2 regions of the Enterococcus spodopteracolus genome follow, and region 2 is predicted to be linked to the other one. Evidence: riboswitches for the same ligand, from Rfam matches in the RefSeq annotation. Region 2 holds a riboswitch; the other holds the start of a gene.
What was found. Region 2 has a riboswitch for thiamine pyrophosphate ahead of thiD (bifunctional hydroxymethylpyrimidine kinase/phosphomethylpyrimidine kinase). Riboswitches for the same ligand answer to the same signal wherever they lie in the genome.

Region 1 (16,147 bases), on a different contig from region 2:
CTCTTTTTCCCCGTTGATAATGGAGTAATGGACTGGTGCACCACCACGATATTTTGGCAACAAAGAGGCATGAACATTGATCGCTCCATGTATTGGAACTTGCAATAGTTTCTCCGGTAAGAATTGACCAAACGCTGCTGTTACCAGCACATCTGGTTGCAAATCAATGATTGTTTGCATTTCTGGAGAACCCGTGATTTTTTCTGGCTGTAGCACAAGAAGATCGTGCTTCAACGCCGCCACTTTCACAGGTGTTGGGGTAATGATTTTTTTTCTTCCCACTGGTCGATCAGGTTGTGTCACGACAGCGACAATCTCATACCCTTGGTCAATCAGCCCTTCTAGTACAGGAACTGAAAATGCTGGGGTTCCCATAAATACGATTTTAGTCATCTAAATGTTCCTCCATGTATTCTTCGAGTTTTTCTTCGGGGATTTGTTCGATCATTTTATCGATAAATAAAATCCCATCTAAGTGATCGATCTCATGTTGAAAGGCACGTGCAAGATAGCCAAACGCGGTAACTTCGATTTCCTCTCCGTCACGATCATAATATCGAACTGTTACTTCATCTGCACGTTTGACTGTACCGTAGACATGCGGAATACTTAAGCAACCTTCCACATCGATACTTTCGTCTTTTGCCTCGATGATCTCAGGATTGATGAGTTCAAACTTATCTCCTTCATCGACTTCAACAATAGCGATCCGTTGATTTTTGCCGACTTGCGGCGCGGCGATGCCGACTCCGTCATTTGCCACCATTGTTTCATACAAGTTATCTAACAAGACGATGGTCTCATCAGTGATCATATCGATGGGTTGGGCTTTTCGATTCAATTTTTTATTTGGGTGGATCATTATTGGATAACGCATAGTGTTTCCTTTCTTAAATAAAATGTAGCGGTTCGTTGTCGATCGCAACAAATAGATTTTGTCGCTGTTCTTTTTGACTTTGATCCAAAATTTCTTTCAAAACGTTAGGCAGTTCTGGTTCATGTTTATATTTGATGATCAGCTGATAGTAATAGCGATTTTTCACACGTAAAACGGTGCTAGGTACCGGACCTAACAGAAGGCTGTTCGTTCCTAATACTTGCTTTAATTGACTGGCGATCTGAAAGATTTTTTTGGCTGCGACTTGTTCTTCTGGATGACTCGTCGTGATTTTCACAGTGAAATAATAAGGCGGATAGCCTCCACGATGGCGTACATTCATTTCTTGTTGATAAAAGCGTTCATAATTTTGTTCCTTTGCTAAAGTTATCGCATAGTGATTCGGATTAAATGTTTGGATCACGACTTCCCCAGCTTTTTCGGCTCTTCCTGCCCTTCCGGAGACTTGTGTCAATAATTGGAAGGTATGTTCACTAGAACGAAAATCTGGCAGGTTCAACGAAGTATCTGCATTTAGAACGCCGACTAAGGTCACATCAGGAAAATCTAACCCTTTTGCGATCATCTGCGTTCCTAGTAGAATATCCGCTTGTTTGTCCCCAAATTTTTGTAAGATTCGTTCATGCGCGCCTTTTTTTCTTGTGGTATCCACATCCATCCGCAAGATTCTTGCTTGAGGGTAAAGTGCTTTTAACTCTTCTTCCACTTTTTGTGTTCCCGTTCCATAATACCGGATCTTGTTTTCCCCACAATTTGGACAACGATGTGGGATCGCTTCTTCATGTCCACAATAATGGCAACGCATCGAGCGAGAATCCATATGGAGAGTCAATGAGATATCGCAATTTGGGCAAGGCAAGACAAAGCCACAATCTCGGCACATCACAAAGGAAGAATACCCTCGTCGATTCAATAGAAGAACTGTCTGTTCTTTTTTTTCTAATCGATCTTGGATTTTTTCTTGTAATAATTGAGAGAACGTCGATGTCTGATTCTTTTCGAATTCTTCACGCATATCGACGACTTCGATCTCAGGTAATTGCGCACTCATTTTCGCACGCTGACTCAAATGTAACATGCGATAGATCCCTTTTTGTGCACGGGCTCTTGATTCGAGGGAAGGTGTCGCGCTCCCCAAAACGATCGGGCAATGATGGTAATTCCCACGCCACATAGCTAAATCTCTGGCATGGTAACGCGGGGTTTCATCTTGCTTATAGCTCGATTCATGCTCTTCATCAATGATGATCAAACCAATATTCTCTAGTGGGGCAAAGATCGCTGAACGTGCACCAACGACGACCTGCGCTTCATTGCGTTCGATTTTACGCCATTCATCATATTTCTCACCTTGAGACAAGCCACTATGTAAAACTGCGACGGATTCTCCAAAGCGCCCTTTAAAACGTTCGACCATCTGAGGGGTCAATGCGATTTCAGGAACCAACATGATCGCTGTCTTCTTCTCTGCCAAGACATCAGCAATGGCTTGAAGGTAGACTTCCGTTTTCCCACTACCAGTAATTCCTTCAAGTAAAAAGGTTTCATTCTTTTCCTGATGACAGGCTTCGATGATCTGCTGAACCGCCGATTGTTGTTCTTCATTCAATTGTAAGGCAGTCGTTCGTTCAAATACCCGATCTTTATAAGGGTCACGATAACTTTCAACTTCTTCGATACGCAACCAACCTTTATCTCTACCTTGATTCAATACGGCAGAACTGACTCCTTTTTCTTTGAAATAAGCAATAGACATTGGTTTTTCTATTTCTGACAAATAAAGAAGTAATTCTTTTTGTTTTTTCGCATTTTGTCTCAAGGTGCCCCAAGCTTCATCGAGTTGTGCTTTTGACAAAAGAGAGTGAACGACACGGATCGTTTTCACTTTGTTTTTTGTATGGACTTCGTAACGGATATCAACTAGCTTGTTTTTACGCCAACGGATCAATTGTGGTAAGATCCCAGTTTCTTCCGCTTCCTTCCAAGAAATCTCTTGTCTACCTGCGAAAAATGCAACGACTTCTGGTTCATCGGTCACTGGGTAAATGAGCTTATCGTATTCTGCTTTCATGACACTTGGTAGCATCGTTTGTAAACAGGTGATTTTAAAAGCATACGTAATGGTTTTCATATAGTCTGCTAACCTCATCAACTCCTGATTGACAACAGGTGCCAGGTCAAGTAATTGAAGGATCGGCTTTAATTCTTGTTTTAGAGGTTGCTCGTTGGCTGTCAACGCCATCACAAAGCCTTGGACTTGGCGATTGCCGTTTCCAAATGGTATCGCTACACGCATACCGACTTGGATAGCCGCTTCCATTTCAGAAGGAACCAAGTAGGTGAATGCTTGATCGGTTTGCATAGTTGGTACATCGACAATCACATCCGCAATAACAGTCATGGACTCCTTCTCCTTTCTTCATCTTGGATTTAAACACAAAATGGCTCTTGCCTATTTTACTAGAGATTCCTTGTTTTGTCTTACTTTCTGCCAAATCCTAACAAAAAATTAACGCAGGAAAAAAAAGAGCCTAGGAACATTTCCCAAGCTCAAATCTTTTGCTATCCATAAGCGGAATAGTGAGTTGATTTTATAGTTTTTGCTCGTCACGGATACGAGACTCTAATTCTTGTTGTGCACGGTCTTTTTGCGCACGACGTTCTTCGTCTTCCATACGTAGACGTTCACGTTTTAATTCAGGATGTGGATCACTGATCACATTCCCTGCTTCGATTTCTTCTAAAGCTTGTCCAACACTTTTGACAGAATCAAATGAATCCATTGTTGGTTGTGCTTTTGCATCTAATTCATGTGCACGTTTACTTGCTAAGATCACTAGAGAATATTTTGAATTCACACGATCTAATAATGAGTCGATTGAAGGTTTTAACATCATAAGACTACATCTCCTTTAACATTTTGATATATTTTCCGATGACACGATCGACACGGAAATGTTCACTTGCAATAATATCTTTGATTCGGTTGACCGCTAATGGAACTTCATCATTGACAACAGCATAGTCATACAGTGCCATCATCTCGATTTCTTCCTTAGCGACTTTCATTCGTTCCTCGATTACTTCATCTGCATCTGTCCCACGCCCAACGATTCGTGATTTCAATTCTGCTAAATCTGGGGGCGTCAGGAAAATAAATACGCCGTCAGGTACTTTTTCTTTTACTTGTTGTGCACCTTGGACTTCAATTTCAAGAAAAACGTCTTTTCCTTCGTCTAAGGTTTTGTTGACATATGATAGTGGTGTACCATAATAATTCCCGACATATTCTGCATATTCCAACATTTCGCCTTCAGCGATCATTTGTTCAAATTCTTCACGGCTTCGGAAATAGTAGTCGACTCCTTCAACTTCTCCTTCACGCATCTTGCGTGTCGTCATCGAAATCGAATATTGGAAATCATTATCCTCACTCTCAAAAATTGCTTTTCGCACTGTGCCTTTTCCCACACCCGATGGACCAGACAACACGATTAATAATCCACGCTCTGACATGACGACGTCCTTTCAACTAGTCTTTTTTATACTATTGCTTATTTTGCACTTTTTTCTTGCAACTTTCAAGGCTATTTTTTTATTATAGCTAGAAAAACTAGAAAAAGCTAGTCTACTTCCCACTAAAGAGTCCAAGACAAAAGTAAAATTTACTTCTGTTGTATACCTAAAAAACGAATAAACGGCGGAAACAGGAGTAACCTCTTCGGAAATAAGCCTGCCTAACGGACAGGTCATCAATTAGACAGGCTGGACACTTATTCAATATTTTGGATTTGCTCACGGATTTTTTCTAAAATCGTTTTAGACTGAACGACATGGTTTTTGATTTCGATCGCGCTTGATTTTGAGCCGATCGTATTGATTTCGCGATTCATCTCTTGTAAAAGAAAATCTAGTTCTCTACCGATGGGATAATCTGCTTCAAGTAGCTCTTCCAATTTCTGCGCATGGATGATTAAACGGTCGATTTCTTCGTGGATATCGCCACGCTCTAAAAGAATCGCTATTTCGGTCAATAAACGATCTCGCTCAACTTCTGCACCAAGAAAAGCTTCTAATTTTTCTTGGTATCTCGTCTGAAATTCCTGCTCATAAATCTCGACAAAGTTAGTTAATCCAACAATATTTTGTTTTAATTCTGCGGTTTGTTGAAGTAACACGTTCGCCAAGGCTTGGCCTTCTATACTCCGACTTTCTTCGATTGAACGAAGTGCTGTTTGCATCGTTTCTTTCGCTAATTGTGCAAGTAATTCTTGATCCTCTTCCGTTGCTTCAGCAATTGTCACAAACTCTTCGTTTAGTGCAAAACGTTCGATCAGTTTACCGATCGACAATGCGTTCGCTTCGCCATACCTTTCTTTAATACCGGTAGTCATCTGTGTATAGAGCGTATCGATCAGTTGCCAATTGATCGTCACTTTTTTATCTTGTTCACCTAAGTATGTTAAATTAATAAAGACATCGACACGACCTCGACTTAACTTCGTTTTGATCAATTGTCTCAGTTCATTTTCAACAAAACCTAATACTTTAGGGCTACGTATCTGGATATCTAAAAACCGTTGATTGACGCTTTTGATCTCGATTTCAAGTTGATAGTTCTTTTTTTCGCGGATGGCATTGCCAAAGCCAGTCATGCTCTTCATGCGACAGAGTCCTTTCTTTTACATATTTTTAATTGCTTTTTGTAACTCTTCAAACTCTTCGTTCGTTAATGTTAGTCCCTTACCCATTTTTTCATGGTCCGGTGCCCAATCCCGCAAGTCAAATTTGGGTGGTCTGCCATTCCAACTCACTAAGTTCAATTCTTTGCGCCATCCCTTATTGTTTTCAGATAAAACTGCAATTTCTTCTACGATCTCATATGAGAATTCTTGTGCCATTTTTGTTCCTCCTTTAGATGATAAAGATAGAGATACATCAAAGTTTCTACTGTATCTGCATTGAGTTGTCGTTGTAAGCGATCACGCTTTTTTTCTTTCACGTATTGGTAGATCGCGTGTTCCTTCATTACGTGTATTTTAGCATTTCGTTCCAGTTTTCGAAACTTCAACCATTCGCTGGCATTTAATTGACCAACCTTTTTTAAAAATGCTTCATCGATTTTACTTTCTTGGCAAATGAGCGGTAATATTTCTTCGACAGTATACACTTTATTCGGTAAGATCAATTTTTGTTTCGCTAGTAGCTCAAGCATCGCCAATCCGCATGTTTCACTTGTGACCCTGTCTTTATATACATTACGCAAGTCCCGCCAGAATTTTTCTTTGTAAAAAAAGGATACGTCTAAATCAAGTGTTTCGACTAAGAAACGTAAGAAACGTCGCCAATAACGTTCAGCTGGCTTTGCTGTTTCAAACGTATACCAGTTTCCTTGATAGATCCCTAAACACTTTTTAGCCTCTAAATAACCTAATTGGATATTCAATTGGTTTCTTTGTCGCTCAAAAACTAAGAAACCACCTAAAGACCAGTTTGAACAACATTTCCAGGTCACCAAAGCATCAGGTTCCTTGTATTTTTTTGTCACCCCCGGTCCTTGGACATCGACAATCAAGACTTCGGTTGCACCTTGTTGGATCGCAACATCTACTGGCACGTTATTTCGATAGCCACCATCAACATATTTTGATCCGTCGATCTGACGATAAGCCATGGCAGGATAAAAAGAAGCAGAGGCGAGAACCCAATCGGCGATTTCTGTTGGTTCTAATGCTTGGATCCTTGTAACTGTTTCTTGAAATTCTGGGATTTTAGTTGCGATTGTATAGAGTTGCGGTTTTTCTGTATATTTGATTTTTTCTGGATCTAGGTACTGCTCTAGTAATGCTTCCAACGGTGCAATCGAGGTTCCTCCTTCGACTACTGCACGACGTGTCATCAAGCTGGCTTCTTGGATATAACGTTGCCTCAACTCTTCTGATAAGGCAACCTCTGGCAAAGCCAATACTTGATTGGTTGATAGTTCCTGCCATAAGTCAATGGCTTGTGTTAGTTGATCCTGAACGACCAATGCCCCATTTAGCGCACCTACAGAAGTGCCAGTAACGAGTGAAATCTCTAGATTTTCCTCTTTCAATGCTTTCCAAACACCTATTTGATAAGCACCATGCGCCCCTCCCCCGCCTAAGACAAGGCCGGTATGATAGGATATTTTCTTCTCAAACGATTGCGTTCCCAAATAACCACTTCGGTGGAAAAGGTCGATCATGTTCGGTGAGATTGAATGATCAAACCGGACGAGTCCGTATTTTTTGAAAAAATAACGAATCGTACTTTCTAACAATAGGAAAATATCGGACCACTGCCAATATTCTTCTTCAATCAACACGTTGGTATAGATCAATTTTTCATTCGTTATTTCTACAGTAAAGTAAATGTTCAGCCTTTTCGATACGATCTTCCATGCCTGTTGTTTTTTTGCCTGTTGCCAAAAATGTTGCCGGCTTTCTTGATGTGTAGTAAAAAAACTAAACAGTTGTTTTGCTTGCTGCACTCGATTCTGCTGATAACGTTCCGACCAATAGACTTTTTGAACTTTCATAGACACCTCGGATTCTCTTTTTCTTTTATTATATCAGTAATCAGAAAAAAGGGTGAGGGTGAATAGTCATCTGATAGCAGTGTTATATATATTTTTTTTACTCTATATTCATCGTTTATCCATAAAAAAAGTTGCTTTGTAATCGAATTTTAAAATAAAAGAAACAAGCTTTTTTTTTGTAAATGTTGTAAAATGAAAGGGATGAGATACAGGGGAGGAGGAGCATGATGAGTGATTCAGTATATGTACATATCGATACAACTAGTAACGCCGTTTTGACCAAAGGGCTGACTATCAATGATTTTTCAAATAACATCGTGCATTTTCCTCAAAATCTACTTTTGTTGGACCCTTCCGCATCTGCTGGAGAATATGAATCACACACAGGCTTGAAGGTTATTCGGGGAACTGAGAATATCCAAAGATTTTTCCAAACCGTTCGTAGCCGTAACAACAGTACGGATCTTAAATGGATCGATTTTACGGATTTGACGATGTTAAAAGAATTAAGTCCTTTAGAAATCTCAGAGTTGCTTTATTTTGGTCATATGAAAACACATCTCCATTCACCTTTTTTCTATAAATTACAAAATAACTTTGTTTATTTTGATTTGAGCGATCATCTAGGTAGAACCTATTATCGTTATTTAGATGAATTTTATCGGATTTTTGCCAACAAGTTAAGCACGATCTTGGCGGGAAAAATCAACGAAAAAAAATCATTCTTTCGAAAAGAGATCCCTGTTGAAAAAATCAGTGTAGAGATACTGAAAAAGATGCGTAATTTAATGCAAGAAGGAATCATTTTTTCGTTTGATCAAGCAGGTTTGGTCGATGACAAGTATGAGATCCCGATTTATGTCATTGAAGATTACGTTTGGAAATTAAAAGGAACACGTTACTTGGAAGAAAAACCGGTAGCTGTTCTCGTCTATCATGCCGCTCAACAACGTTGGCAACTAGACGGCAACGTTTCTGATTTTGTTTACAACACATTTGTATAATGACAGTCAACTCCACTAAAAAAGCGTAAAGGTCAGCTGCCTTTACGCCTTTTTTTAATTTTTGCTTTTTCGTACTTGCAATCCTTCGCTTACAAATAAAGAAGGAACGGTCTGTTCGATACCTAGTAGGACAATAGTTGTTACAATCCCAGTAGCTAACCCACTAGCACCATTCATGACTAAAGAGAACAACCATGGATTCATTCCCCATAGTGCGAAACTCCCCCAAAAAGCAACCCCAGCGACAAAATGCCAGAAATATCTGGCAGTCACACCAACGAATGTCGCTAAAATGATCGTTGAGGCCATTTTCTTACGATTGCCTTGCAGATAACTTTGTTGCATTCTTTGCGAAAAAATCCCTGCAACGCCAGCAAACGTAAACGCGATCGGATACTCGATCAACACTTGGATGACACTCAAGTAATAGACAGTCCCCATGGGAAAATGAAGGATTCCCCACAGAAAAGCCGATCCCATACCAGCTTTCCAACCCCTTCTCAAAGCAAATAAAGTTAAAGGGATTTGTCCGAGCGAGATTGCAAAACTACTACCTATTTGTAGAGGAATCATCGACAACACTAAAGATAATGCTGCGACGATTGTTCCCTCGATCCAGACACGATGATTCTTATTCATAAAAAAGCTTCCTCCTTTATAATTGGACATCACAAAGGAGGAAGCAAGTTTGTTTTTTTTACAAACAGCTTCGTGCTTTCACACTAGCTATTCATTCACAATTCCTACGCTCGCATAACCGAAACAGGTACGAAGGGTTTAGAATATATTCAGTCTCAGCCCAAAATGGACTCCCCTTTGTGATTGTAATTATTTAGTTTTTGTTTTCCTTTATCTTTTTGTTTCAAATAAAGGACTAACTGGTTTGTTTTCATGGATACGTTTGATTGCGTCACCCATCAAGCCACCAACGCTTACTTCGTCAATCTTATCAATTTTGCGATCTTCTGGCAAATAGATTGAATCCGTTACAACTAAGCGCTCGATTGCAGAGTCTTCGATTCTTTGTAAAGCAGGTCCTGACAACACAGGATGTGTACATGACGCATAAACGCTCACTGCTCCAGCTTCTTTCAACGCATTGGCAGCCAATGTGATCGTTCCAGCTGTATCGATCATGTCATCGATCAAGACACACGTTTTGCCTTCTACTTGACCAATGATATTCATCACTTCTGCCACATTTGCTTTTGGACGGCGTTTATCAATGATTGCAATTGGTGCTTTTAAAAATTCAGCCAATTTACGTGCACGAGTAACACCACCATGGTCAGGTGAAACAACGACAACATCATCGCCTTGAATCCCTTTTTCTAAGAAGTAATTCGCAATCAGTGGTGCGCCCATCAAATGGTCGACCGGAATATCAAAGAAACCTTGGATTTGGACTGCGTGCAAGTCAAGTGTCAACATTCTTGTTGCTCCAGCTTTTTGGATCATATTTGCCACTAATTTTGCAGTGATTGGTTCACGCGCGCGCGCTTTACGGTCTTGACGTGCGTAACCGTAATACGGCATTACAACGTTGATCGTTTTGGCACTTGCACGCTTCAATGCATCAATCATGATCAACAGTTCCATCAGGTTATCATTTACCGGACTACTTGTTGATTGAATAACATATACGTGTGAACCACGGATACTTTCTTCGATATTGACCTGGATCTCACCATCACTAAATTGAGTGACGGATGATTTTCCTAATTCAACCCCAACAGCTGTAGCAATTTTTTCTGCCAATGGACGATTTGAGTTTAATGCAAATATTTTTAATCTTGGATCAAAGTAATGTTTGGACATGAGGACCTCCGCTTTCTTTTTCACAACTCTACTACCTAATAAATACTAGTCATATTTGCCGAATAAATCAAGTGATTTTGCAAAAAGTATCAATTTGAATATGGGAGTTTCTTCGCGTATCCTTCTTTATTGACTTGTCTAGCGCGTGCGATAGCCATTGCATGTTCAGGAACATCGTTAGTGATCGTCGAACCAGCAGCGATACATGTATTTTCTGCCACTTCCACTGGCGCCACAAGATTCGCATTTGACCCAATAAAACTATGGTCACCGACTGTTGTATGATGTTTTACTTTTCCGTCATAATTGACAAAGACGACACCACACCCCACATTGATTTCTTCACCAAGTGTTGCATCCCCGACATACGTCAAGTGACCAACTTTTGTGTTTTTGCCTATTTTCGCATTTTTCACTTCTACAAAGTTGCCGATATGGACGCCTTCTGCAATTTCTGCTTTTGGACGTAAATGGGCATACGGTCCTACATCTGCTTTACTTTTGACCAAACTGTGTTCGATCACTGAGTTTTCGATGACTACTTGGTCACCGATCTTGCTGTCAACAATACGTGAATGTGCACCAATAAAACAATCTTCGCCAATTTCTGTTTCCCCTTGGATCTGAACGCCCGCTTCGATCACTGTATCTGAACCAATCACAACATCTGCATCAATATACGTAGTTGCAGGATCAACAAAGCTAACGCCATTGACCATATGTTTTTTGTTGATTCTTTGGCGCATCAACTCGTTTGCTTTTGCTAGTGCTATACGATCATTGACACCCATACACTCATCGAAATCTTCCGTCTGATACGCAGCAACTGGATTTCCAGCATCTTTCAGAATCTCAACGATGTCTGTTAAATAATACTCGCCTTGTGCATTGTCTGTTCCTACTTTATTCAATGCTTCAAATAACGCTTTGTTATCGAAACAGTAAGTTCCTGTATTGATTTCTTGAACTAACGCTTCTTCTGGCGAAGCGTCTTTTTGCTCAACGATTTTTTCGACGATTCCTACATGATCACGAATGATTCTGCCATAACCTGTCGGATCTTCTGCTTGTGCAGTCAAAATCGTGGCACTTGCATTTTTCCCTTGATGGTATTCAAACAAGTTGTTCAACGTCTCAGTTGTCAATAAAGGGGTGTCACCACTGATAACTAACGTCGTGCCTTCCTTACCTGCTAAAAATGAGGCTGCTTGTAGTACCGCATGACCCGTCCCAAGTTGTTCCGCTTGTAACGCATACTCGCTACGTTCGCCTAGCTGAGCTTTGACTTTCTCTGCACCGTGTCCAACGATCGTCACGATTTGATCAGGGTTTGTCTCACTTACACGGTTGATGATATGTTCGACCATCGGTTTCCCAGAAACAGGGTGTAGGACCTTGTATAGTTTTGATTTCATGCGAGTACCTTTACCCGCGGCTAATATGATTGCATAACGTGCATCCAAATGTGTCACTCCTAAATTACGATTTATTATTTTTAGTTTAGCCCAGTCGCTCTTTTTTTTCAACTAAACGTTCATTTTAGAAACCACGACGCAAAAAAAGAAGAGACATCATCCATCGCCTCTTCTTTTTCCATAGTACCCTGTTTTCGTTGTTTTATTCTTCGAAATAGTTGCCTGGTACTACAGTGATATTTTTCGTTTTTGTATCCACATCTTTGACGTAAAGTAGTGACGTGTAGTCATTGATTGCGCGATGTCCGTTGAATTTTGACTCCGCAAACACAGTGATACCGACAAGCTCAGATTCAAATTCTTCAATCAAGCTCTTCATTCCGTTCACTGTTCCGCCGCCTTTCATAAAGTCATCGACGACAAGCACGCGAGAACCACGTTTCAAACTTCTTTTTGATAGTTCCATTTTTTCGATCCGTTCAGATGAACCTGAAACATAGTTCACACTCACTGTAGAACCTTCTGTAATCTTAGAGTCACGACGAACGATGACAAACGGTGCGTTCAAGTAATAGGAAACGGCTTGAGCGATTGGCACCCCTTTTGTGGCTACAGTCATTACAGCATCGATTTTTTCTCCTAAATATTTTGAGGCAATGATTTTCCCTACTTGACGTAATAGCTCAGGTTCTCCTAATAGATCAGATAAGTAAACATAGCCTCCAGGGAGTAAGCGGTCTTGTTCAGACAAGCGCTCAGCTAGCGATTCAACATATTTCTTTGCTTCTTCATAGGAAATCTCGGGAATGAATAGAACACCTCCGGCTGCACCAGGGATTGTTTCAAGCGTTCCGTAACCTCTTTCTTTAAATGTTTTTTTGATGATCCCCAAATCTTCACTGATCGAAGATTTAGCAGATTCATAACGTTCGGCAAAGCTTGTTAATGAAATCAATTCATGCGGATGATCTAATAAATACTGTGTCATATCGACAAGACGCTCACTGCGACGTACTTTCAAAAATTCCAGCTCCTTTTTCCAACAAATTTTATCGTGTTTCATTATATAAGTTTTTTCGGGAAAATTCGAGCATTTTATCCAAAATTAAGAAAATAGTTCGGTATTTATAAAAAAATAGGTAGCTATTTAAGACATTTGTTTGTCTCAAATAACTACCTGTTTTAAAAATAGTGAGCTATTTTTTCCTTCTAATCCCTAATAAAATACGTTTACTCAAGTTGACTAATAAGAATAAAAAGATAAATACTAACGTGATAGTTGCCCCTGGAGGTGTATCCAAGTAGAATGAACTAGTCAACCCAGAAAGCATACCAATAAAACCAACGATGATACTGATCAATATGACAATATTGAAGCTTTTCCCTAAACGCATCCCGATTGCTGCTGGCAAAACCATAATAGCAGAAATCAACAACGCACCTGCTATCGGGATCATCACAGCGATTGCTACCCCAGTAATGATATTGAACATCATTGACATCCAACGAACCGGCAGTCCATCGACATGAGCGGTGTCTTCATCAAAGGTCAACACGTACATCGGACGTTTGCATAAGAAAAATAAAAGACCGATCACTGCAAACAAAATACCTAGGAATAGAACTTGCGACCAAGTGATCGTCACAATCGATCCAAATAAATAAGATTGGATGCTCGTGGCAGAATTACCCCCACTCAAATTCATCAAAACTAATGCAAGCGCAAGCCCGCCTGCCATTAAGATCGCAATGGAAATCTCTGAATACGTACGATACATCGAACGTAGGTATTCTAGAATGATTGCAGCGATAACGACTACCACCATTGTGGTCATCGTTGGATTGAGATTGAGGAAAAATCCTAAGGCTACCCCTGCTAAAGAAACATGAGACAGTGTATCTGCCATCAACGATTGCCGACGTATCACTAAGAATACTCCTAACATCGGTGCAATTCCTGCAATAAAGATCGCGGCAAGAAATGCCCGCCTCATGAATTCATATGAAAGCAACGCCATTGAGAATCCTCCTTTCTCACTAAACGGATTTGTCGATCCGCATATTGTTTGATATCTTCGTGATCATGAGTGATCATCAATACAGCTTTACCGTGGTCGTGTGCGCTATGGCGCAACAAACGATAAAATTCATTTCGTGATTCTTCATCCATTCCAGTCGTTGGTTCATCAAGTACAAATAAATCTGGATCAGTCGCAAAAATACGTGCTAAACTGATTCGCTGCTTTTGACCACCAGATAGCTCACCGATCCGACGATGACGCATATCCCACATACCAACAGATTCTAAGGCACGCTTGACATGCTCATGGTCTTTTTCGCTTAACCGTTTGAACCAACGACCTCTCGGATATCTGCCAGAACGTACTAATTCTAAGACTGTACTAGGAAAACCCGCATTAAAGGAAGAAACTTGTTGTGGGATGTACCCGATACTTAATTTGTCTCCATCTTGATTTTTTCCTGCAATTTTGATGGTCCCTTTAGAGGGCTTCAATAACCCCAAAGAAGCTTTGATCAATGTAGATTTTGCCGCCCCGTTTTCACCAGTCAAAATCACAAATTCACCGGCATCTACATGATAAGAAACACCTTCTAACACAGGTTCTTCATCATAATAGAAAGTAAGATCAGCTATTTCGATATAACGCACATAGAGGACTCCCTTCCTTTACTTTATGCTTTCTTTTAATGCCTCTAGGTTTTTCTCCATGGTAGAAATGTAGGTTTCACCCGCTTTGATTTGTTCATTCGTCAAACTCTCAAGGGGATTAAGTACTTCAAGTTTTACACCTGTTTCCTTTGATAATGTCTCTGCTACTTTAGATGACGCATTTTCTTCAAAATAGATAACTTCGATTTTATTTTGATCGACAAAATCTTTCAATTCAGCCAATCGACTAGGCGTAGGCTCTTGATCCGGTGAAACTCCTGAGATGGCTACTTGTTTTAGGTCGTAGCGATTTGCTAAATAAGCAAAGGCAGCATGTTGCGTCACAAACGTTCGATTGGTTGCACCTTTTAACGCCTCTGTATAGTTCTGATCTAATGCTTCTAATTTTTTGATATAAGCTGCGGCATTTTGGTCAAATGTGTCTTTTTTATCTGGATATTTCTTGCCGAGCTCTGTAGCAATCGTCTGTACTTCTTGGATCGCTAATGTTGGATCTAACCAAACATGAGGGTCATAGGCATGGTCATGCTGATGTCCTTCTGACTCTTCGTGCTTTTCTTCATGCTCTTCTTGTGACTCTAGACGTTCAATTCCCTTAGCAGCTTCGATCATCAACGTTTGATCGGTATCGACCGTGTCTTTCAATGAGTCAACAAAAAATTCCATATCTGAACTGTTATAAACAAAAACATCTGCATCCGCAATGGTGGCACTTTGTTTTGCACTTGGCTCAAAATCGTGGGGTTCCGTTCCTGCGGGGATCAATAATTCGACCTTCCCACTATCACCAACGACTTCTTTCGTAAATTCATACATCGGGTAAAACGTTGCGACAACGTTCAACTCATCTTGTGCCGATTCTTGGGCTGTCTGTCCACACGCTGTAAATAGGAAAGCTCCTATTACTAAAGATGCGGCTAATAAATATTTCTTCATATATGCTCCTTTCAAAACAAATCGTAATATTACGATTTACCAACGAGGATTAATGTACCAAATTAAAAAAAAACAGTCAATAGTTTAACCTGATTTTCTGATTTAAATGCAAACTTATCCTGTAAATCGGAAAACAAATGAATTACCCGTCATATCAACAACGAACGTAATCGTTTTCTTTCAACTTTGGTCAAAAAGTGACTGTTCAACACTATTATTTTTTTCCGATAATAATGAACGATTGGTTGAGATTGATAACAAAAAAAGAAGGTAACGATCCTTCATCCTCTAAAACGAAATAAGCGGGAATGATGTCAGGGATATTAGTCCTCTCACATCTCCTAAAACTGAATAAACGGCAGAAACAGAAGTAGCCTCTCCGGAAATAAGGCGTCATCCACAAAAATTTGAAAAACAAATTTCGTGGATGACGCCTTATTTCTCGAGGCTAAACACTTCTGTTCCGACCTCTTTTACCGCACATTTTTCGAAGCTGACTATTTCCGTCATGACATCGTGTCTCTTTTCATGCGTTTATAGCGTTCTGACAAGATAAACTTCCTCACAAAAACCTTTTAATCCGTTGTAGACGCGTTGGGCTCTGGAATAGTGTTGACAAAGGGCAAAAACAGTTGGTCCACTACCACTCATCAGGGCCGCGTCTGCACCATATTTAATCATTCGCTCTTTGATTTGATAAATGACCGGATGGCGTTTTCCTGTCACATCTTCAAGACTATTCCCCATTTTCGTCAACATTTTTTGATAATCTTGTTGTCGAAGCGCATCAGTCAACCCAGTAATATCTTGATGTTGGATTTT
Region 2 (16,147 bases):
CTTGACCATTTTCTGCTTTCACGTTCAAAGAAAAGCCTGTATCGATTTTCATATTTCCTAATACTGCACCATCATCCGCGGTAAAGTTGGTGCTTTCAGGTTTTGATTTAGATGAGAAACTTAAGGATTTTTCTCTCGTACTTGCAACTACTTTTGAATCTTTCCAGTTTGCAGAATCTTCATAAGCCTTTTCTTTGGATTCATATAAATGAGGAGAGACCGTTTTATAATTATCTTGTGAAGTTACCTTCACATTAGGATTTGCTTGGATCAATTGCCGATAGCTTGATATTTTCATTACTTGCGCATCACTTGTAGATAAAGTAGAAGTTTGGTAATAAACGTCCGCATCTTTGATTCCTAGAATTTGTTGGATATCATATGCTGTATGACTATCACTGACTTTAATCCCTTCTCCTTCATACATAGAAGAAAGTTTTTCTTTACTTGGTAGTTGATCCATTAGCTTAGCTACAAAGCCAGTATTTGTCTTCACACTGCTACTTTGACCTTTTTGTAAGGATTGATTCAATTCATCCACAGAAGTATGTTCAATATCTTGGATGGTCTCATCTTCAACAAGTCGCTTTTCGGACAAAGAGGAACTGTCTGCAGAGGCAGAAAGATTTGGAATCGTGACGCCACCGATAAATGCACCAGTACCTACTGTCAACAGTGCGCCAGCTTCAATCATTCGCTTTTGTTTTTTTGACATCTCTTTATCTGGTTTATTTAATTTCAATTGATCTTTCTTCTTTGCCATCATGACCACTCTCTCTTTCTTTTTCCCTAACTAAAGAGGCTAATATTTTTGTGAAACCTAGAGGATTCTTGTAGCCATGTTCAAAAAAGAAATCTGTAAATTCAATTTCTGGCACAGTCACATTTTTTTGGATGGCTAAACTGATGATATTGACATATTGAGAAATATCAACTGTTCCTAAAACCTGCAATCCTAAGATTTTTTTAGTTTGCTTTTCATATACAAGATAAATACTTGAATAATGATTTTTTTTATCTTTATCAATTGGTGAATATTTAACGATTGATTCATGTACAAACTGACCACCACGCTCTAGATAACGATTCTGATAATGTACCTCTTCTGCATCATATCCGAATTTTTTTGCTTGATTGAGTGTGATTCCTGTATTCGCAATGGTAAATCCATCCATATTGAATTTATAAGTTCCAGTAGTCATTGCTACTTCTTGCTTTTTCTCGTGGATATTGACAGCAGCGATCAGCCCTTGACGAAACGCATCGGAAGCATGAGGATTATAAATATTTTCTTTAGTCAAGTCCATATAAGTCGTAGAGCAATCCCCTACCGCTAATATCGAATCATCTGTTGTATACATGTACTTATCAACGACGATGGCTCCACGGTCACCGGTTTCGACTTGTCCAGCTAATAAGAACGAATTTGGTCGGAAGCCAACAGAAACAAAGACGCCATCTGCACGGATAGTTAAATCAGAAAAAGTTTGAACTTCGATTTTAGGACGACTCCAGATTTTTTTATCAATTGTATGGTAGCTTGTCACTCTAGTACCTAGTAATAGTTGGATACCTTCTTCTTCTAGTTGTTTCTCTACTTCGATTGCGGCATTCTCATCCAAATTTTTGTCAAGAATTCTTGCATTTGACTGGATCAAAGTGACTTTCATTTTTCGTTGGGCTAAGATACGAGCAATCTCTACACCGACCAGTCCAGCGCCAATCACTACCGCATGATGGGCTTCTGATATAAATTTTTCAATTGCTTCAGCATCTTTACGCTCTTTCAGAAGAAAAAGTGTCTCATTCAGTTTTCCGCCAGTTGGAGGAAGATTGGGATACGAACCCACAGCCATGATCAATCGATCATAAGATATTTCGTGCTCATGTTGACTTAAAACATTTCTAAAATTCAACGTCATCTTTTTCGCATCGATGTTGGTTACTTCTTTTTGAATGCGCAAATCCACTCCTTGAGCAATAATTTCATGCGGTGTTGCATAATTTGCTTGGGAGTGGATATCTTGATGTCCCATCAAAAACAATGGAATTGTTTGGGATACAAATGTTATTTCATCTTTTTTTTCAAATACGATTACTTCATCGTCTGGATATTCCTCACGAATACGAAGTGCTGCGGCAATCCCCGCGTGGTTTCCTCCAACAATTATGATCCTCATCAACTGCCTCCTTCGTTAATAAAAGCCTACTTTAAAATATACATACGATTATTTTTAATCTACTATTTATACAAATTATATCACTTAGAAAGACTAGTTGTCAGTTATAAAGGTCTATTTACTAATGGTCAACTAAAACAGTTATTCCCACTCCTATTTAACAAAATCGGTACAGAAAATAATGTAATCATTCTTGCTTCAACGGATGAAATAAACCGTTCATTTTTTACGTAAACATCCAGTCATAAAGTAGATATGCTCATTTGTGGAATTGCATAAAAAAATCATTTTTTACGATATCAACTATATGTATATAAACATATGAAGTTCCCATTCCATTGTTGGTTTAATTACACGGTGACTATTTGATTATGGATGGATATTATAAATATGACGTTATTTAAAAAGAGTCATAGAACGGATAGACCAACCATTCTATTGACTCTTTATTCTTTTTATTTGGAAGAACTTATTGCTCTGACTCTCCTAATGCTTTCACATCTTCGACCTCGAATGTCTCTTCCCAATCTTTCTTAAAATCTGTCACTGCCTTATGAATGGAAGGCATATCGAAAACTTGTGCAAAAATATCTGGTGACGCAGTAATACTGTGCGCCCCTTGACGACAAGTATGATTGACTTGTGCAACATTTTTAAAACTAGCAGCTAAGATCTTGCTCTGAGATTGCGTTCGTTCGATTTCCATTGATAATGCTTTGATAATAGCAACAGCATCGATATTCAGATTTTCCATACGGTTATAATAAGGTGCCACATAATCGGCACCTGCAGCAATTGCTAAGTATCCTTGCATCTCAGAGTAGATAGCGGTAGCAGTGACATGTACTCCTTTGGCTTTCAATTGTTTAATGGCAGCCAGTCCTGGTTCGTTCACTGGTACTTTAATGAAGATATCCTTACCAAGGTGATCCATGATTACTTGGGCATCAGTTAAGATTTCCTTCGTTGTTTCTCCAACTACTTGTACATGTAAACTTGCTTTTCCAATGAGCTGCTTGATTTCTTTCAAGTGAGCAAACAAATCGATCTTTCCTTCTTTTTTGATGATTGAAGGATTCGACGTTACTCCAGATAGCGGGAGGAACGATTGATAATAACTAATTTTCTCAATATTTATCGTATCTAACATGAATTCCATTTCATTCGTCCTTTCAACAGATCTGTTGCTCTGTATTTTACTTAATACTGATTTTAGTCTTGATACCAATCTCAACGATTTCTTTTCCTTCGACATATAAAGTACCTGGAAGTTCAGGTATCACCGCTCCATCAAATTTAATTGTGATATGTCCAAGATCTTTTAGATTATCATTGACCAAATTTCCGACAGACGTGATGCGATAGCTTGTCTCATCGACGAACAACTGTTGTCCTACTTTGATCTCTCCGTGGATTGGCTGAAGTTCAATATTGTAACAATAGGCTGATAGCATATCCGGAGCATCTTTTCCAAATAGTATCACGATCTTCTCTTCTTTAAAGAGCGTAGCTTCTGCGCCAATCGAAGTGACTTTTGTTGAATAAACTAACATTTTTTTCCTCCTAGATTCAACTATACATTCCAAAGCTTGCTATCCATGCGACTAACACCCTAGGTACACCGTTTAAAAAGCGTGAATATAAAACGGAAGGCACGCCAACCTCTACTGTTTCAGCCTCTGCTTCTTCTAAGCCTAGTCCGACAGGGATGAAATCACAAGCATTTTGAGTATTGATTGCAAATAACGCAGGTAAAGCGAGTTGTGGTGGAATATTGCCTTTTCCGATCTCTACCCCGATCAGTGTCCCAATGACTTGACTGATTACTGCCCCAGGTCCTAATAATGGTGAAAGAAACGGCAAGGAACAGATAAAACCGATGATCATCAACCCCCAAATATTTCCTGCTAAAGGTGCCATGATATTGGCAAAGAAATTACCGATACCAGATCCTTGTATGATCCCGATCAACAAAGAAACAAATGCCATGAATGGAATGACCGTATTGATCATCGTCTGTACACCTTCGCGTGCGGACTGATTAAAAGTGGCCACTACTTTTCCTGCACCCATGCCGATTTTGGCAATAAAATTCTGCTGTTCAGCTTTTTGTTCAGTAATTTTTTTGCTTGTATCGTATTTATATTCACGTACTGGTGCACGCTTATTTTCTATGTTGACAGATTGACCGATTGTGCTTTCTTCAGTCGTCAGTGTGATTTGATTGACCCCTACTGCCGATACATAAATGTCTTCTGTAATGTATTGTGCTAATGGTCCGCTTTTTCCCGTTGGTACGACATTGATCGTAGGTATTCCTTTTTTTGGATAGATCCCACAACGCAACGTCCCCCCGCAATCAACGATCGCTAGAACGATTTCATTGTCTGGGATAGAAGTTTTAAAGCCATTGACTGCATCCATGCCTGTCAATTCAGCAATTTTATCGACGATTGCTGGTTTTTCTCCCCCGCCAGTAATATAAATGAATTTGTGTTTTTCTTCTGTTGGTGTGATCACTAATGGTCCTCCGAACCCACCAGTTCCTCTTACAATTCGAATACTGTGATAGCTCATTTTCCCACTTCCTCCTTATTCTGTCGCTGTTTCTACAGTTTTACTTAGAGTAACCCCTTGTTGTTTACAAACATATGCGGTGGTAAAATCTGTCACCCAACCACCAATAAAATTCATAAGAATACCGACAAACATATAACGCACAGCTAATTCCATTGAATTTAATCCTAAGGTTGTGATTCCTTGGGCGATTCCTAACCAAACAAATAATTCACCCGGATTGATGTGTGGAAAGACGCCATTGCTCGTATGACAAAATTGTGCTTGAGAAGCATAATAGCTTGGCTTGTAATATTCAGGCAAAAAGCGAGCCATTGTAAAAGACATCGGATTTCCCAACATAAAGGCAGATAAAAAAGGTAAGATCAAATATCTTGTGACGGGATTCTTCGTTGATAGTTTGGCAACTTTAGTTACTCGTTCTTCACCTAAGAAAGCAATCAGTGTATTCATGGCTACCATTAGGATCAACACTACAGGGACGATACCAGTCATCCAAGATATAAAAGTTTCCGCACCCGTTTCAAATAAACCGATGAAGCCCTCCGCAAATTTTGTGATATATTCCATTATTCAACACTCCTTTTTCTTGATAGGTATTGTTTTTTCCATAAACTGAATTGAATGCCAAGCATCGTAAGTGGGGAAGGTGGCAATTCTTCTTGATAATTGCCTAATTCTACTCGCAAATAGATTTCTCTGGCATTTGCCATTGCTTGTTGCACCAATTTATTTTCTGTTCGCACCAATGGATGATAGCTGTCGATGTAGTGGATATCTGTTCCAATATATTGTGGCAATAGACGAAATTTTGCTAGAACAGTCACGCCCTGCATCTTTCGCGCATCAATAATGATCCCTTTATGATCAATAGCAAACATGACGATCGTTCCTGCTTTGATTTTTCCGGATCGACGACCGATAGCCACCTTCCCTTTTCTGCGCATTTCTAGATAGATTTGATTAAAGTGCTTAATTTGTTTCATTCCAAATAACACTTGCAGTCCGTAAGCAACAAGTGCAAATGCGCCGAATATATATATGAAATTCATGTTATGAACCCCTTTCGTATCATCCAATTTCGTAACTCAACTAAATCATCCAAACGACATAGTTCACTTCTAAATCCAGGATCGCCAATAACAGCAAAAAGCTGATCATATAGTTTTAGCAATTCTTTTTCCATCGTTAGATCTTGTGGAATGGCTAACAACAAGACGACTTGCACTTGTCCATTGATCGTGGAGATCCCTTTCCTAAAGATACCCACTGATAAAATAATTTCAGCAGATTTTTTATTGATGGCATGAGGAAAAGCAATGCCATATTCAAAAATCGTACTTTTTAACTTTTCTCTAATAAACAATTGTTCCTTAAATTCTTGATCGACTAAACCTTTGCTCTCAAGAGATTCAAGCATATGATCAAGATTTTGTTTGTAGGGTTTCTTTTCATTTAAAATCTCAAAATCTAATTTTAAATGATGAACATTTGCGGCTCTCAACTTTTCTGCTTTACGCCACTCTTCTTGCAACCAAGTTTCGTTGAATAGATTGATCAATCGAATGATTGGCGTATGTTTCTTTACATTTTTCAGAGGAATAGTTGTAAAAACAGCAAAATATCGGTCTAAGTCTTCCTGCTGATACTCCTCCTCAGAAAAATGGACCATGCTGATTTGAGGACCCAAAATCCGTTCCAATTGACGGCGAATAATCAAAGCTGTTCCTTTTCCGGTATTACAGACGATCGCAATTTCTTTGTGTTCGTTGTTACTGGTTTGTTTCCTCAATGCAAGTTCAAAATAAAAAGCGATATAGCTGATTTCAACAGTTGGAGCCACTCGTTGTAATTGCTCCCCAATCTGCTGAAGACCAATTTTTGCCAGTTCATAGGCTAGAGGATATTGGGATTCGATTTCACCATTGAACAGATCTTGAAGCTCTATTCGAAAAATCAATCGATTGATCATGTAAATGAAGTGTTCTTTTATTTCATGAACTAAGAAGGTTTCATCAAATTCTACTAGTAAATTTTTATGGATTTTCTCTATCATTTGTTGAAATAACTGTTCGATTTTTTGCTCATCAATAGTAGACTTATCCATGCCAGCAATAGCACTTATATTAAGAGGAAAACTGAGAAAAGCTTGTTCTGTTTGGCTTAGTGTGATGCTATATTCATATTCCAAATGATGGATCAATTCGACAAAAGCAGGATGACTCGTCATAAGGTCCATATATTCATTTGGCAACTCTACCAGTATATTTCCTTTAAGGAGTCGTTTCATTGTAATAGAAATCGTTTTTTTCAAAAGAAGCCCCTGATTTTTAGGTAAATTAAATTTTTGAACTAAGTGTTCTACAAAATCTTGTGTGCGTTCTCGTAATGGACGTTCAGCAAAATATTCTTGTACATAATGAAGGTGTAACAGTCGTAGATCCAGTTCTTCTCCACGCATACGCAGTCCACGATTCGGCGTTCCAATCACTTCGACATTAAAAGAGGAAATCAGTTTTTTCATCACTCGTAGATCTTTGACAACAGTACTTCGGCTGACCCCTAATGCTTCTGACAGATCATCGATCAGCAAAAAACCTTTTTGCTCGATCAGCTTCTTGACGATAAAGAAAACTCTTTTACTGCAAGAATTAAAATCACTCTTCCGCTTCAAACTGCCGTTCATTATCAAATCAAATTTTTCAAAATTTTCAATTTCGATATGAAAATCATTCTTATGTTGAACGATTTCTGCAATTCCAATCAATTCTTCGTTTAAAGATTCAATGCTGGTTTTAACCGTTTGCGTACTTGTATTCAGCTGTTGTTTCAAACTGCCGATCCTCATTTCTTTGTGGGTAACCAGTAATTGTAAAATTTGATACCATCTGTTCACCACCGTCATTTACTTCCCCCACTTTTTATCCTCTAGTTTTTCCTCCGGCCACATTTGTGGTTACTCCAGTGATATAACTCGAACGATCAGATAGATAGTAACTAACTAAGTCAGCGACTTCTTGTAATTTCCCGCTTCGACCTAATGGAATCGTGCTCGTTTTGGCATAACCTGCTCTAAGCTCTCCAATCGTGATGCCACGAGTATAGGCCAAGGCTTCTTCATAAGAAAATGTGCGTAATCCGGTTTCCTCCATGATTCCTGGGGCAATCCCTATTACCCGAACATTTGATTTTCCTAACTCTTTTGCCCAAGATCGAGTAAAGCTGTTGACAGCGGCTTTCGTTGCCGCATAAGCACTTTGCCCCTCTGAACCTTCAAGTCCTGATTCAGAAGACATATTGATGATTACTCCTTCTCCTTTAGCAACTAAGATTCTACTTACTGCTTGAGTCATCAAATACAATCCTTTTTGATTAATTGCGATGATTTTGTCAAATACTTCCTCGGATAATTCATATCTCCCATGCGCTTGCTTTTTATCCACTAATAAGCGTGGAATGTTGATGCCTGCATTGTTGACCAAACCATCTATCGTACCAAAGTGATCCTTTACTTTTGTCACTCCAGCTTCTACTTCTTGTCGTAATGTTATATTGGTTTTTACATATAATAATCGTTGATGTTTAAGTGTCGAATCTTTAATATCAAAATTTGCTACATTGACATGTTGCTCCAATAGACTTTCGACGATACATTTCCCGATACCAGAAGATCCTCCGGTTACAATAATCGTTTTCCCCTCAATGTTCAGCCAATTTGTCATAAGCTATCACCCCTTTTTTTGTTTACGCTTTCAGTATAGCTACGTAGAAGAAAATAATTAAGTCAGACTTTTTTTGAATTCCCAAAAAAAATCTGACTTAATGTCTTTTTATGAGTGATGCTAATTGCTTTAACTTTTTCTATCCCCTCTTTTGTTAAAGCTTTTATAGGCTTGCCTTTTCTCGCTCCTTCGATTCCATATAGCATATGCAGACAGTCGCCACTGTCCATCTTTTGACGAATTTCAAAAAATATCTGTTCCGTTTCCTTTTCTTTAAATTGTCTTCCGTTGTCATAACAATCTTTCGTAAATTTTCTTCTAATACTTTTCCTACATTCGGTAGATTACTTAACTCTGTCATGAGATTCCCTCCAAAAGTTTGGCTTTGATCTATTGCATAGTACACTTAGAATATTCTATCGTTTTTCTTTAGTATACAATCTTGAGAAACGCACTAGCAATTCATATAAGAACGCTACTTCGAGAGAAAGTAAACTGTTGCTTTTAGCTACTCAGTGTAGGCTTGCTCCTGTAAAACTTGAATCTTCTGCTTTTTTCAGATATTATTGGTTCGTAACTAAATATGATTTTGTTTGCAGGGGGACGTTATCGCGTTGAGAAGGTAAAACCTGACCCTTTGAACCTGTTGGTTGATACCAGCGTAGGGAGCAAATGTCCTTTTTGTTGATGCGAAATCGAAACAATCAAGGCATTCTTCTATACGGGAAGAATGTCTTTTTTCTATTTTAAGGAGGAATCTGATGAAAAAAGTACTAACTATTGCCGGTTCAGACTGTAGCGGGGGTGCCGGTATCCAAGCCGATTTAAAAACATTTGCCTCTCATGGTGTTTATGGAATGTCTGTGATCACCTCAGTAGTTGCTGAAAATACCGCTCGTGTGATCTCATACCAAAACATCGCACCAACAATTATCAATGAACAGATGACAGCTGTTTTCGAGGACATCTATCCTGATGCAGTTAAAATCGGTATGTTGTCGTGTGCAGATACGATGTTAGCTGTCGCAAGCAGTCTACAGGAATGGCAACCTAAAAATATTGTACTAGATCCTGTGATGTATGCAAAAAATGGCGATGCCTTAATGGAGCCACAAGCAATCGACACATTGATCAAAAACGTCTTACCATTAGCTACTTTAATCACCCCAAATATTCCAGAAGCAGAAAAAATTGCAGATCGATCGATTACTTCTCTGGAAGAAATGGAACGAGCAGCAAAAGCCATTTATGAAACATGTCACGCTGCAGTTTTGATCAAAGGAGGCCATCGCTCAGGTGAAGCCACTGATATATTGTATGATGGGAAAACTATTTACTCCTATACGTCTGAACGAATCGCCACAAAAAACACCCATGGCACTGGTTGTACCTTCTCTTCAGCGATTGCCTCACAACTCGCTTTGGGCGTACCATTAGACCAAGCAATTTCCAAGGCAAAAAAATATATTACTACTGCAATCGCACATTCACTAGAATTGGGCGAAGGTCATGGCCCAACCAATCATTTCTATTCACTCTATCGCAATGGTCTTAAGGAGGAATAAAGTCAATGAATACATTTTTAAAAACAGCTGTAGAAACAGTCCGTATGAAAAATCCTTTGGTCCACCATATCACGAACTATGTAACGGTCAGTGATTGTGCGAATGTTACACTTGCGATCGGTGGTTCACCCATCATGGCTGATGATGCGTTAGAGGTAGCGGAAATCACAGCAATGTCACAGGCATTGGTACTAAACATGGGGACTTTAAATGAACGTACCGTAGCTTCGATGCTTTTAGCTGGGCAAACAGCCAAAGAAAAAAGCAGTCCGATTATTTTTGATCCAGTCGGTGCAGGGGCTTCACAGTTTCGTAATCAGACAGCGAAAACGATCATGGAAAACCTAAAATGTGCAGTGATTCGTGGCAATATTTCAGAAATCCGCTTTTTAGCAGGAATCGCAAGCACGACGAAAGGTGTCGATGCCTCGGCAAATGATGCAAGCTCCATTGAAGAAGCCCAACGGATTGCTGATCAATTAGCAATCGCTCACAATTGTATTGTAGTGATCACCGGTGCGACAGATGTGATTTCTAATGGGCGGCGTAAAATATTAGTGCACAATGGTTGTCCTGAAATGAGTCGGATCACTGGCACTGTCTGTATGCTCACTTCATTGATTGCTAGCTTTTGTGGAGGTTCTCCTGAACATCTTTTTCACGCCACAACCACAGCCGTTCTTACCATGGGAATTGCTGGTGAGCTTGCGTTGGAACAAACAGCTGGTACGGGAAGTTTTCGGATCGCATTGATTGATGAAATCAGCCGCATTAATAGGGAAACATTACTACTGCGAGGAAACTATCTTGAAAAATGACATCGACTATTCCTTATACCTAGTGACCGATCAGTCACTGCTGAAAAAAAAGTCCCTCCAAGAAGCAGTGCAACAAGCCCTTGAAGGAGGTATTACCATCTTACAGTTGAGAGAAAAAAAAGCCAACTCACGAGATTTCTATGAGGAAGCGATCGCATTAAAACGATTAGCTAAACTATATAATGTTCCATTGATCATCAACGATCGAGTAGACATTGCGTTAGCTTGTGATGCAGACGGTGTTCATATCGGCCAAACAGATCTTCCTATGGCTGTGGTGAGAAAAATGATTGGACCTGAAAAAATCATCGGTGCTTCCGTTCAAACACTCGAACAAGCAATTTCCGCTGAACAATTGGGGGCAGATTATTTAGGTGTAGGGACGATGTTGCCAACCTCTACTAAAACAGATGCCGTCATCGTATCAAAAAAAGAACTCAAGAAGATCCTTCAACACGTTTCGATTCCTGTTGTTTTGATCGGTGGGCTCAATGAACAAACGATTGCAGAATTCAAAACCTTCCCTGTCCAAGGCTTTGCTGTGGTTTCAGCAATCTTAGCAAAAGAAGAAATCAAAAAAGCAACTAAAGAACTTGCTGTACAAATCAATACGTTTATCAAAAAACAGTAAAATCATAACCACCATTAAAAAGGGGGATTTACCTTTCGATTGATCCTCGATGATATTCATTTAATTTAAATTCACGAACCCTACTTGTCGTAAAGCAAAAAAAAGAACCCTTGAAAATTCAAGGGTTCTTTCTCTGTCTGATAATAAGAAATTAACGACGGATTTCTTTGATACGAGCTGCTTTTCCGTGTAATGCACGTAGGTAGTACAATTTCGCACGACGTACTTTACCGTAACGTACAACTTCGATTTTTGCAACACGTGGTGTGTGCAATGGGAATGTACGCTCAACGCCTACACCGTTAGAAACTTTACGTACTGTATAAGTTTCGCTGATTCCAGCACCACGGCGTTTGATTACAACACCTTCAAATAACTGGATACGTTCACGAGTACCTTCGACAACTTTCGCATGAACACGTACAGTGTCACCAGGGCGGAAAGCTGGAATGTCAGAACGTAGTTGTTCTTTTGTTAATTCTTCGATTAATGGATTCATTGTTTTCTTCTCCTTATTCCAAACATTCTTATGAGTAATTTCTCACAGCGGAATATCGTAATAGTTAAGTGTTTTTACACTCACCATAGAATACTATCATATTCTATGGTGAGTGTAAAGAAATTTTTTATTTATTTGTTGCAACTCAAGCTTCTTCTTTTTGGATCTCCACTAGCATTTTTTCCATTTGTGGTGTCATGTCTAATTTTTCTAACATGTCTGGCCGTCGAAGATATGTCCGGCGTAAGGATTCTTTTAGTTGCCATTCTTCAATCAATTTATGGTTACCATTGGTCAATACTTCTGGTACTTTCATGTCTTTGAATTCTGCTGGTCTTGTATATTGTGGGTGTTCCAGTAAACCAGTAGAATGCGAGTCTGTTTGGGCAGATGTCTGGTTACCTAAAACATCTGGCAATAGTCGAACCGTCGCATCAATCATGACCATGGCACCTAACTCCCCACCAGTCAGTACATAATCTCCCAATGAGACTTCATCTGTTACGAGCGAGCGGATGCGCTCATCATAGCCTTCGTAGTGTCCACAAATAAAGATCAGATGTTCTTCTTCCGAAAATTCTTCTGCCATTTTTTGATTGAATGGTTTACCAGCCGGATCAAGTAAAATCACCCGTTTTTTGGTCTCTGGATGTTTTTCTTCGATAGCTTTGATATTGTCATAGATGGGTTGGACTTTCAATAACATCCCTGCCCCACCACCATATGGATAATCATCGACCGTTTGGTGTTTGTTATCCGAATACTCACGGAAATTAGAAACATTGATTTCTAGTAATTCTTTTGCTACTGCTTTACCGATGATTGATTCCCCCATCGGGCCTTCAAACATTCGTGGAAACAGAGTCAATACATCAATCTTCATCATCGATCAATCCTTCTAATAATGTCACACGAACCAACCCATTTTCAAGATCGACTTCTTGAACGACGGAATCGATATATGGGATCAATGCATCTTTTTTCTTTGGTCGTTGGATGACCCAAACGTCATTTGCGCCTGGAGATAAAATCTCTTTGATCTTTCCTAGTTCTTTTTCGTTTTCATCAATGACCTTCAAGCCAATGATTTCATGGTAGTAATATTCATTTTCTGTCAATTCAACTAAGTTTTCTTTTGATACACGTAAGATACCATCACGGTATTTTTCAACATCATTGATGGAAGGATGATTCTCAAAGCTGAGTAAATCAAAGTTTTTGTGTTTGCGGTGACTCTTTACAGTCAATTCTACAGGAGCTTTTCCTTCTTGGAAGAGTGTCAAAACTTCACCTTTTTTGTAACGTTCTTCAGGGAAATCTGTGGTTGAGATGACACGGACTTCGCCTTTGATTCCTTGGGTATTGACAATCTTGCCAACGTTTAGATATTCAGTCAACTTTTGTCCTCATTTCTTTCATGATTCTTGTCACTCTGCTTGGTCACGATTTACTTTTGGACTCAGAGTGTTCTATCGTTTCCTGTCTATTTTAGCATGCGGTTCTTGGCAATTCTAGTCTTCTTTTATTGTTGTTCCATGGAAACAGCCATTTTTAATGCATTCATCGAATCTTGATTCGTGATCGTATAGACAGTGGTTGGTTTTTGCCAAATGATTCGAGTATTTTGATTCGTGCCATCGGCCATATTGATTTCGATCGTTCCGACTTTTTCCGGTGCAGGTAATCGGGCAGACTCCAAGTAAGTCACGATCTGTTTGGCCAAAGGTACAGGATCTTGTCCATCAATATTGCTGGCACGTATTCGTAACCGCCAATTTCCTTCTTGCCATTCAAGAATCGAAGAACCAGCAGCACCTTGTTGATAACCGACAATGTTATAACCGAGATCGACTTGTCTTCCTCCAGTATCGACCGTAAATGGCTGAATCGTGTTCAGTGTTTCTTGGGAAGATGCAAAGTCATCTTGATAAAGGTAAGAAGCGATTGGTTCTGATTGGTTCAATGAAGCGTCGTTTAGTGGTAGCGCTTGTTTTGATTGATAGTATAAGACAGAAAAGCCTTGTTTTGTCATCGTTGCTGCGATGTTCAAGTTAGATGACCCAACTGGGATCTCTTTGGGCATCGGTGTGTCTGGATACTCTTTTTGCAATTGCTCAAAGGCAGTTTGCGTCGAATTTTCTTGCGTACTCGTACTTGTTTCAGCTGATGAGGCTGTCTCATTGCTACTTACGGAAGATGACCCTATCTCTTCCGTTGAAGTACTGGTTTCTGTCGTACGAACTGTTTCATTTGTCGTTTCTTGACTCGTTTCACTTGGTGATTGACAGGCACCGAGTAAAGCAACTGCGAATAAGCTGATCAAACCTATTTTTTTCATTCGAAACACTCCTCTCTTAGTATTAAGGATACGCTTTGTACCTGTTTTTGCCAAATATGATCTCTAAAGAACACAAAAAAACTGTTTCGCGAAAACGAAACAGTTTATTCTTTATTGTCGATGATATTCAAACGCACTTTTTTCGGTGCATTGATTCGTACTCCGTAAACGATCGTGCGGATTGCTTTCGCAACGCGTCCTTGTTTACCGATGATACGACCGATATCTTCGGGAGCCACAGTTAGATTGTATTCGTAAAAATCTTCCGACTCAACGACTTCTAGCTGGACTTGATCAGGATAAGTAACTAACGGACGAACGATTGTTAAGACTAAGTCGCTTAAATCTTTCATATCCGGTCACCTTATTTCTTTGAGAATTTAGCTTCATGATGTTTTTTCATAACGCCTTCTTTTGAAAGGATGTTACGTACTGTATCTGAAGGTTGTGCACCTTTTGATAACCAGTCAAGTACTAAATCTTCTTTTAAAACTACTTCTGCAGGGTCTTTCAAAGGGTTGTAAGTACCTACAGTTTCGATGAAACGTCCATCACGAGGAGAACGTGAATCAGCTACGACGATACGGTAAAAAGGACTCTTTTTAGAACCCATACGTTTTAAACGGATTTTAACTGCCATTATATATTTCCACCTCCATTGTTTTATTCACAAGATGTAGTGTACCAGTTTTTTTTTACCCTGTAAAGCTTTTTTTCTTTACAGTCTGATTTTTTTCTATTTTTATTCTTTCTCTAAATAGTTAGTGTCCTTTTCTAAGGATTTCTTCTTACTTTTTTGAATCATCAAGGTTGAACATAGGAAGCTTATAAATCCCCTATCCATAAGCATTTCTTATGTTTTCGATCACACATTAAAATAACCCAAGTGTTTTTATTTGCTCAGTTTACTTATTTTTTGTAAGATAAATATAGAAAGATTGAAGGAGGAATTGTTTTATGACAAAAAAAATTGGTTTTTTCATCGGAAGTTTAAGAAAAGATTCATACAATAAGAAAGTTGCAGAAACTTTTGCGGACTTATTACCGGAAGGATACGAGAGCGTATTTGTAAAAATCGATGACCTTCCTTTTTATAACGAAGATATCGAAACACCTGAGCAAACACCTGCAGAATGGACACGTTTCCGTGAAGAAGTCAAAGATCTAGACGGCGTGATCTTTGTAACTCCTGAGTACAACCGCTCAGTGCCAGCTGTATTGAAAAATGCCTTGGATGTTGGTTCTCGTCCTTATGGTCAAAGTGTGTGGGATAAAAAACCTGGTTTAGTGGTCACTGCTTCTCCTGGTGGAGTCGGTGGTTTTGGCGCAAATCATCACTTACGTCAATCATTAGTCTTTTTAAATGTCCCAACATTACAACAACCAGAAGCGTATATCGGAAATATCACTAACTTACTTGATGAAGATGGCAATATTATCCAAGGAACCGTTGATTTCTTCCAAACGATTTTAGATGCGTATCTAGATTTCGCTGGAAAATTGAACGCTTAGTGTCTTGCTAATTTTACAAAAAACCACGAAACAGCATGTTGTTTCGTGGTTTTTTGTGTGACCTACTATTCTTTATGCTCTTCTTTGCGATAGTGAAGCTCGATGAACTCACCAAAGCGTTTCGTGTCCACCAATTGATACCGCTGTACATAATCTCCTTCTTGAAAAAGACGAATCCCTTTTCCGAGTAATACAGGCGCAATTTGAATGTACCATTCATCAATCAGTTGCTGTTCAATGATTGGTTTGAGCAAACTACCGCCACCAACTACCCAGATCCTTTGTTCACTTGATTCCTTCAACCC

Region 1: linked by a shared signal. The riboswitch ahead of thiT (energy-coupled thiamine transporter ThiT) and the one ahead of thiD (bifunctional hydroxymethylpyrimidine kinase/phosphomethylpyrimidine kinase) in region 2 are both predicted to bind thiamine pyrophosphate.

What each region holds. Positions count from the first base shown of each region.
Region 1 is NZ_JARJHD010000007.1:31,876-48,022, forward strand. It holds gene fmt (methionyl-tRNA formyltransferase) at 1-393, opposite strand, end outside; gene def (peptide deformylase) at 386-877, opposite strand; gene priA (primosomal protein N') at 891-3,299, opposite strand; gene rpoZ (DNA-directed RNA polymerase subunit omega) at 3,490-3,795, opposite strand; gene gmk (guanylate kinase) at 3,800-4,414, opposite strand; gene P3R27_RS09585 (YicC/YloC family endoribonuclease) at 4,672-5,562, opposite strand; gene P3R27_RS09590 (YdbC family protein) at 5,581-5,799, opposite strand; gene P3R27_RS09595 (patatin-like phospholipase family protein) at 5,769-7,460, opposite strand; gene P3R27_RS09600 (hypothetical protein) at 7,688-8,464, shown strand; gene thiT (energy-coupled thiamine transporter ThiT) at 8,519-9,103, opposite strand; TPP riboswitch at 9,188-9,290, opposite strand; gene P3R27_RS09610 (ribose-phosphate diphosphokinase) at 9,314-10,282, opposite strand; gene glmU (bifunctional UDP-N-acetylglucosamine diphosphorylase/glucosamine-1-phosphate N-acetyltransferase GlmU) at 10,372-11,745, opposite strand; gene purR (pur operon repressor) at 11,900-12,718, opposite strand; gene P3R27_RS09625 (metal ABC transporter permease) at 12,894-13,715, opposite strand; gene P3R27_RS09630 (metal ABC transporter ATP-binding protein) at 13,688-14,368, opposite strand; gene P3R27_RS09635 (metal ABC transporter substrate-binding protein) at 14,387-15,325, opposite strand; gene ispE (4-(cytidine 5'-diphospho)-2-C-methyl-D-erythritol kinase) at 15,860-16,147, opposite strand, start outside.
Region 2 is NZ_JARJHD010000001.1:603,125-619,271, reverse strand. It holds partial or broken gene P3R27_RS02955 (DUF4573 domain-containing protein) at 1-763, opposite strand, end outside; gene P3R27_RS02950 (FAD-dependent oxidoreductase) at 729-2,180, opposite strand; gene P3R27_RS02945 (fructose-6-phosphate aldolase) at 2,650-3,339, opposite strand; gene P3R27_RS02940 (PTS glucitol/sorbitol transporter subunit IIA) at 3,377-3,733, opposite strand; gene srlE (PTS glucitol/sorbitol transporter subunit IIB) at 3,750-4,757, opposite strand; gene srlA (PTS glucitol/sorbitol transporter subunit IIC) at 4,773-5,327, opposite strand; gene P3R27_RS02925 (transcriptional regulator GutM) at 5,327-5,809, opposite strand; gene P3R27_RS02920 (BglG family transcription antiterminator) at 5,806-7,662, opposite strand; gene P3R27_RS02915 (SDR family oxidoreductase) at 7,679-8,479, opposite strand; gene P3R27_RS02910 (hypothetical protein) at 8,643-8,840, opposite strand; TPP riboswitch at 9,067-9,164, shown strand; gene thiD (bifunctional hydroxymethylpyrimidine kinase/phosphomethylpyrimidine kinase) at 9,241-10,044, shown strand; gene thiM (hydroxyethylthiazole kinase) at 10,050-10,862, shown strand; gene thiE (thiamine phosphate synthase) at 10,852-11,493, shown strand; gene rplS (50S ribosomal protein L19) at 11,645-11,992, opposite strand; gene trmD (tRNA (guanosine(37)-N1)-methyltransferase TrmD) at 12,138-12,875, opposite strand; gene rimM (ribosome maturation factor RimM) at 12,865-13,389, opposite strand; gene P3R27_RS02875 (hypothetical protein) at 13,515-14,330, opposite strand; gene P3R27_RS02870 (KH domain-containing protein) at 14,435-14,683, opposite strand; gene rpsP (30S ribosomal protein S16) at 14,695-14,970, opposite strand; gene P3R27_RS02860 (NADPH-dependent FMN reductase) at 15,288-15,842, shown strand; gene P3R27_RS02855 (dihydrofolate reductase family protein) at 15,908-16,147, opposite strand, start outside.